DNA from 2 places in the Arthrobacter globiformis genome. Region 1 is predicted to be linked to the other one. Evidence: riboswitches for the same ligand, from Rfam matches in the RefSeq annotation. Region 1 holds a riboswitch; the other holds the start of a gene.

The links. Region 1 has a riboswitch for S-adenosylmethionine ahead of QFZ33_RS17450 (aminotransferase class V-fold PLP-dependent enzyme). Riboswitches for the same ligand answer to the same signal wherever they lie in the genome.
Region 2: linked by a shared signal. The riboswitch ahead of metX (homoserine O-acetyltransferase MetX) and the one ahead of QFZ33_RS17450 (aminotransferase class V-fold PLP-dependent enzyme) in region 1 are both predicted to bind S-adenosylmethionine.

Annotation. Positions count from the first base shown of each region.
Region 1 is NZ_JAUSXI010000001.1:3,756,863-3,760,260, reverse strand. Features, by position in the region: gene QFZ33_RS17455 (class I SAM-dependent methyltransferase) at 1-523, opposite strand, end outside; gene QFZ33_RS17450 (aminotransferase class V-fold PLP-dependent enzyme) at 626-2,032, opposite strand; SAM riboswitch class IV at 2,067-2,180, opposite strand; gene hisN (histidinol-phosphatase) at 2,362-3,174, opposite strand; gene rsgA (ribosome small subunit-dependent GTPase A) at 3,241-3,398, opposite strand, start outside.
Region 2 is NZ_JAUSXI010000001.1:1,859,620-1,863,017, forward strand. Features, by position in the region: gene QFZ33_RS08450 (CPBP family intramembrane glutamic endopeptidase) at 1-5, shown strand, start outside; gene QFZ33_RS08455 (VOC family protein) at 147-785, opposite strand; SAM riboswitch class IV at 916-991, shown strand; partial or broken gene QFZ33_RS08460 (PLP-dependent transferase) at 1,003-1,190, shown strand; SAM riboswitch class IV at 1,296-1,411, shown strand; gene metX (homoserine O-acetyltransferase MetX) at 1,424-2,626, shown strand; gene QFZ33_RS08470 (MFS transporter) at 2,842-3,398, shown strand, end outside.

The sequences.
Region 1 (3,398 bases):
CGATTTTGGGGCGGAAGTCGGGTTTGTGGACGTCCCCGGCGTGCATGATGCGGGACAGCCGGTGCACCCAGGGCACTGATGTGTCCAGCTGGTTCCAGATCAGGCCCAGCACCCCGTGGGGCTTGAGGATCCGGGAAATCTCGGTGCTGGCCCGCAGCGGATCGCACCAGTGCCATGCCTGGGCAACGCTGACGACGTCGAACGCCGCCTCGGGCAGTCCGGTTGCCTCCGCGGTCCCTTCCAGAGCTTGAACCCCGGGGTAGGCGCCGCTGAGCTGCTCCAGCATGTCCACGGAAGGATCCACCCCGCTGACGCTCAGCCCGCGTTCCACGAGCAGTGCGGTGAATTTACCGGTTCCGGCGCCGATGTCGGCGGCGGTAAGGGTCCCCGGGGGGATGAGCCAGTCCGCGGAATCACCAGGGTAGCCGGGACGAACGCGGTGGTAGTGCTCGCCTCCGTCCTGGAAGCTCTGCCCAAGCTCCTGCCGCCGCCCGTGATGAAGTTTGGGACCGCCCCGTGCCACGCACAGTCTCCTTAGCCCGACGTCGAAAATTACCTTTCGAATTTACCGCACGGGGACCGCTGCCGTGGCAGGCGGGGGTGGCGTCTTAGTCCCGGGTGGCGATTAGTCCTGCGCGCAGGGTGCGGCGCCCGCAGTGCCGGGGGTGTTGGGTGCCCACTCCGGGTAGGTGCGGGTGTCGTTCGCCGGGACCCAGCGTCCGGCGTCCACCACGTAGTCCCAGCCGAGGCCGGAGCGGTGGAGTTCCTCGAGGCCGGCGAGCAGCCGCTGGGCGTCCTCGAGCCGTGATCCCACGCCGAAGCTGGCGCGCAAGGATCCGGACGGCAGGCCGAGGCGCTTCAGCAGCGGGTGGGCGCAGAAACGGCCGTCGCGCAGGCCCACGCCGTGTTCGGCCGACAGGTAGGCGGCCACCAGGCCGGCGTCGTAACCCTCGACCGAGAAGTTGACCACACCGATGGCGTCGTCCGGGTTACTGTCCGCGAAGATCTGGTGGACGGTGATGCCGTCGATCTTGCCCAGCCCCTCGACGAGGAAGGACCGGATGGCGGCCTCATGGGCGTGCCAGCCCTGCGGATCAAGGGCTGCGATGACCTGGGTTGCCCGGGCCAGGGTGGCTGCGCCGAGCACGTTCGGTGAGCCGCCCTCGTGGCGGGCGGGGCCGGTGGCCCAGCTGACGCCGTCGAGCCTGGCCTCGCTGACGGCTCCGCCGCCGGCGAGGTGGGGGGTGCCGGCGTCGAGCCAGTCAGGGCGGCCGATTAGGACGCCGGCGCCGAAGGGGGCGTAAAGCTTGTGGCCGGAGAAGGCGAGGTAGTCGACGTCGTCCGCGGCGATGTTGACGCGGCGGTGCGGCGCGAGCTGCGCGGCGTCCACCACGATCCGGGCGCCGAATTCATGGGCCAGCGCAGCGAGGCGCCGGATCGGAAGGATTTCGCCGGTGACGTTGGAGGCGCCGGTCACCGCAAGGAGGCTGACATCGCCTTGCTCCAGTTCGGCACGCAGGCTGCTGATGGTGGCCTCGAGCGTTTCCGAGGCCACCACGCTGCGGTGCGGCACTCCCTGCCAAGGCAGCAGGTTGGCGTGGTGCTCGATGTCCAGGTACAGCACTTCACCGGTGTGGTGGTGGTCCTCCACCGGCAGGCAGCCGGCCAGGAGGTTGAGGGAGTCGGTGGTGTTCCGGGTGAAGATGACGGCGTCATCGACGCGGCCGCCCACGAACTCCCGCACGATGTTCCGCGAGTTCTCGTACACGGAGGTGCTGATCTGCGAGGCGTAGCCGGCGCCGCGGTGCACGCTCGCGTAGTACGGCAGGATCTCGTTGAGGTACGCAGAAACCACCGACAGCGCAGGCGCGGAGGCGCCGTAATCGAGGTTGGCGTAGCGGACGTGGCCGCCCTGGATCAGTGGAGCCTGGATTTCTGCGCCGGTGACGGCAGCCAAGGGACGGCCCGCGGCGGCAAATCGGCCGTCCAGCACGCCTGAGTCGGTGGTGGAAGAAATGGTTGCAGTCGTCATGGGACCTCACTGAGAAAGGACCCCGTGTGACGGGGATCCGCGCTTGCCGGGTCCGTTCCGGATCGGCCTGGTCGTCACCCGGGGCACCCCACCGCGAATGGAGGGTTGCCGGCCAGCTAACCGGGGTTTAGCGCTGGCACTCGTGACCTGTTACGAGACTAGGACATCCGGACGGGCGATGAAAAAGCCGGTTCGGAATGTTAAGCGGATTATTACGCAGCCCTGCTATCGGACTTCAGGCCGAAGAAACGACGGCGAACGCCCGCAAAAGGGGGCGTCCGCCGTCGTAATATTCAGCGCAAAGGGCACCGGGCAAGGTGGGAGCAAAACTAGAGCAAATCGTCCAGCTGCGGGTTCAGGCGCTTCAGGACTTCCGAGTGCAGGATCGAATTGGTCGCCAGCGCATTGCCGCCGAACGGGCCGTCGGTGCCTTCCAGGGAGGTGAAACGGCCGCCTGCCTCCGTCACGATCGGCACCAGCGCCGCCATGTCGTACAGGTTCAGTTCGGGTTCGCAGGCGATGTCCACGGCTCCTTCGGCCACCATGCAGTAGGACCAGAAATCGCCAAAGGCCCGGGTGCGCCAAACTTCCTCGGTGAGCTGGAGGAACTCATCGAGGTTTCCGCGGTCTTTCCAGCCACCGAGGCTGGAGTAGGACAGCGAGGCGTCGGCGAGGCTGGACACGTTGGATACCTTGAGCCGCGTGGCGGCGGCCAGGGAACGGCCCGAGTAGGCACCGGCGCCCTTGGCCGCCCACCAGCGCTTGCCCAGCGCAGGGGCGCTGACCACGCCGACCACGGGTTCGCCTTCATCGACGAGGGCGATTAGCGTGGCCCACACCGGCACCCCGCGGACAAAGTTCTTGGTGCCGTCGATGGGGTCGATGATCCAGCGGCGGGAGCCGTGGCCGGAACTTCCGAACTCCTCACCGAGCACGGCGTCACGGGGACGGGAACGGGACAGCTGGCCGCGGATGGACTCCTCGGCGGCCTTGTCCGCATCGGTGACCGGCGTCAGATCTGGCTTCGTCTCGATCTTGAGGTCCAGCGCCTTGAACCGGCTCATGGTCTGGTCGTCCACGGAATCGGCCAGCACATGGGCCAGACGCAGGTCATCGTTGTACGTTGAAGCAGGTTGGGTCATGGTTCCAAACTACCCTCAAAGGTCCGGCTGGGCGGGGAGGCAGCCGCCGGGCTGCGCCCGGGAAGGCTAACCGACGCTGCCGAGTTCCTTGGTTTCCTGGGCCTCCATGCGGGGGTCGGTGCCGAGCAGGCGGCGCAGGGACGCGAGTCTTGCTACTCCGGTGGGGCCGGCGTGCCCGGCCGCGACCCATGCATCCACACCGCAGTTGACGGCGCTGGCGTCGT
Region 2 (3,398 bases), 1.9 Mb from region 1:
GGTAGTCGGCCTGGGGTAGGGATCAGCCATTCGGCAAGGCCGATGTGCCGGGCCAGCGCCGGCCCTTAAAAGTGATTCGGCCGCCATCGGCGGGTGACGTCATTGGCACCCGCTGATGGCGGCCGAAGTGAAGGGCAGAAAGTGCGTCAGATGGTGACGGCGCCCGCTGCGGTTTCGAACGTGACCGAGAGGATGCCCGGGGTTCCGTGCGGGGCGACCCAGTTCACGGCGACGTCCTCCAGCGGCCTTTCGACGGGCTCGCCGAGCCACTCGGTCACGCGCTCGGCAGAGCCCGCGATCGTGAGGCTGGACATCTTCACATTGCTGTCATAGGCGTTGGACGGGTGCAGTTCCGCATCACCCTCCCACTTCAGCATGTAGGGGACCTGCGGGTCCGCGATCAGGCCCAGGATGCCGATCTGCTTCCAGACAAGCTCCCGGCCGTCGGGGAACTTGCGGTTGCCGTTGACTGCGGAGCGGCCCAGGCGTTCCTCGAAGGGGGCTAGGTCATCAACTTCGACGCACCAGCCCATCCAGCCGCCGCCCGCCGCGGACCGGGCCCGGACGGCCTGGCCAAACGGCGCCTTGTCCGACGCCGGGTGGTCCAGGACCTCAACGACCTCAAGGTATTTGTGTCCGGCCAAGGGAATAATCATGTTCCGGGTCCCAAACCGGGGGTGCACTCCGCCCTTTACGGCTTCGACGCCGAGGGCAGAGGAGATACGTTCGGTGGTGGCCGCGAGGCCATCGTGTTCACAGGCGTAAGAGACGTGATCCATGCGCATGCCCTCATCTTGGCACTTTGTGACGGGGCTCTCAGCTAAGGGTTGCCTAACCTCGCGAAAAGCCCATACTTTGAAGAAGTTCGTCACAAAGCTGTGCGCGTAACAGTCCCATTCCTGCGCTGATCGCAGGTCATGAGTGCCAACGAACAAAGCCCCGGCTCGCTGGCCGCAACCCTTCAACCGCGGTGGGGTGCCCCGGGTGAAGAAACGCACGCCATCACACATTGGCGACGTCCGCTCCCTGGTCATCCACCCGGCGTCGACCACGCACAGCCAGCTCACGCCGGAGCAGCCGGACGTGGCCGGGTTTGCCCCGGCCACGTCCGGCTGTCTGTGGGCCCGGAGCACATCAATGACATCCTGGCCGACCACGACGCCGGCTCCCGCGCGGCAAAAGGCGCATGACTTTCCCGCGCTACCGGTGTGACTCCCGTCCCGTGAGGGGGCCGGGAGTCACACAGCCGTCACATTCTTCGCGCAGCCGTCCGACTATTTCGTAAACTTGCAACAGGTCATGAGTGCCAGCGACAGCCCCGGCTTGCTGGCCGGCAACCCTCCTTCCGCGGTGGGGTGCCCCGGGTGAGGACCTGGCCTGCCGGACAGCTGCCGGCGGGCAAGCGCGTAGAAGAGGTTTACCTATGACGATTTCTGTCAGCACCGACGTTCCGGCCAGCAAGGCTCCGCAAGGCACGGCTGCGGGCGGCACCGTTTCGGACGGCACTGTTCCCGACGGCCGTATCCCCGATGGCCGAGTTCCCGACGGCTCTGTCCAGCACCTCAACATCGGCAGCCTGGAACTTGAGGCCGGGGGATTCCTGCCGGACGTGACCCTGGCCTACGAAACCTGGGGAACGCTCAACGAGGACGGCTCCAACGCCATCCTCGTTCAGCATGCCCTCACCGGGGACACGCACGTGACCCGGGGCGGCGCGGGGACTGAAGAAGGCTGGTGGGAACAGCTCGCCGGGCCGGGTGCGCCGGCGGACACCGACAGGTTCTTCGTCATCTCCATCAACATCCTGGGCGGCTGCTACGGGTCCACCGGGCCGTCGTCGGCCGCTCCGGACGGCAAGCCCTGGGGTTCACGCTTTCCGCTGGTGACGCTGAGGGACTCCACCGTGGCCGAGGCGCGGCTGGCTGACCGGGTCGGCATCAGCAGCTGGCACGCCGTGGTGGGCGGCTCCATGGGCGGGGCACGCGCCCTCGAATGGGCAGTCACTTTCCCGGAGCGGGTGCGCCGCTGCGGTGTCATCTCCGTCGGCGCCAGGAGCACGGCCGAACAAATCGCCTTCGCCCAGGCGCAGACGCTTGCCATCCGGCAGGACCGCCACTTCAACGGCGGTGACTACTACGGCGGACCGGAGCCCGCGGATGGCCTGGCGCTCGCACGGCGGATTGCACACATCACCTACAGGTCTGCCTATGAACTCGATTTCCGTTTCGGCAGGAACGCCCAGGCCGCTGAAGAGCCGCTGCAGGCTGATGCCCTGGCGGGCCGCGGCCGCTACCAGGTGGAGAGCTACCTCGACCACCAGGGCAACAAGCTGGTCCGGCGCTTCGACGCCAACAGCTACATCGCCCTGACGGAAGCACTCATGAGCCATGACGTCACCCGCGGGCGGGGGACGCTCAAGGAGACCCTCGCCCGGACCACCGCCGACTTCTTCGTTGCCGCAGTGGAGTCGGACCGGCTGTACTTTCCGGCCCAGTCGCTGGAGCTGGCCGAATCCCTGCCCGGAAACGTGGATGTCCACATGATCGATTCGCCGATCGGCCACGACGGCTTCCTCACGGAGATCGGCCAGCTGAACGCCCAGCTCAGGGCACACCTCCTCAGCTGACTTTAGGCCCGGTCCAGGCGCTGGAGCCGGCCGTATCGTGGCAACTCCCAGGCCGTATATGTGCATAAATGCAGATGCGCCCTGCACTATTTGGCGTTGAGCTTGCCTCATCGGCAGACCATACTCGTTGAATCCGGCGTTAGTGGTGCGCATCACACACCCTTCGCCATCGACCGGTCCCCGTGGCGTCGAGGAAGACGCCGAAGGAGTTTGCAATGAGTACGGAAAGCTCCGCCGCCAGGCGTGTAGAGGAAACCGACGTCAAGGCCTCAGGCCTCAAGAAAGTTGTCACGGCATCCATGGCCGGCACCGTCGTGGAGTGGTACGAGTTCTTCCTCTACGCTTCGGCTGCCACCCTGGTCTTCGGCAAGACCTTCTTCCCCAACGCCGGCACCGAACTGGACGGCATCATCGCCGCCTTCCTCACGTACGCCGTCGGATTCGTTGCCCGCCCGATCGGCGGCATCGTCTTCGGTCACTTCGGCGACAAATTCGGCCGCAAGCAGCTGCTGCAGCTGAGCATCATCCTGGTTGGCGTCTCCACCTTCCTGATGGGCTGCCTGCCGACGTTCCAGCAGATCGGCTACTGGGCGCCCGCGCTCCTGGTGTTCCTGCGGTTCGCGCAGGGCTTCGCCGTCGGCGGTGAATGGGGCGGCGCGGTTCTCCTCGTTGCAGAGCACAGCCCCAGCAAGTCCCGCGGATTCTGGGCCAGCTGGCCCCAGTCGGCCGTGCCGATGGGCAACCTGCTCGCAACGGCCGTGCTGTTCATCCT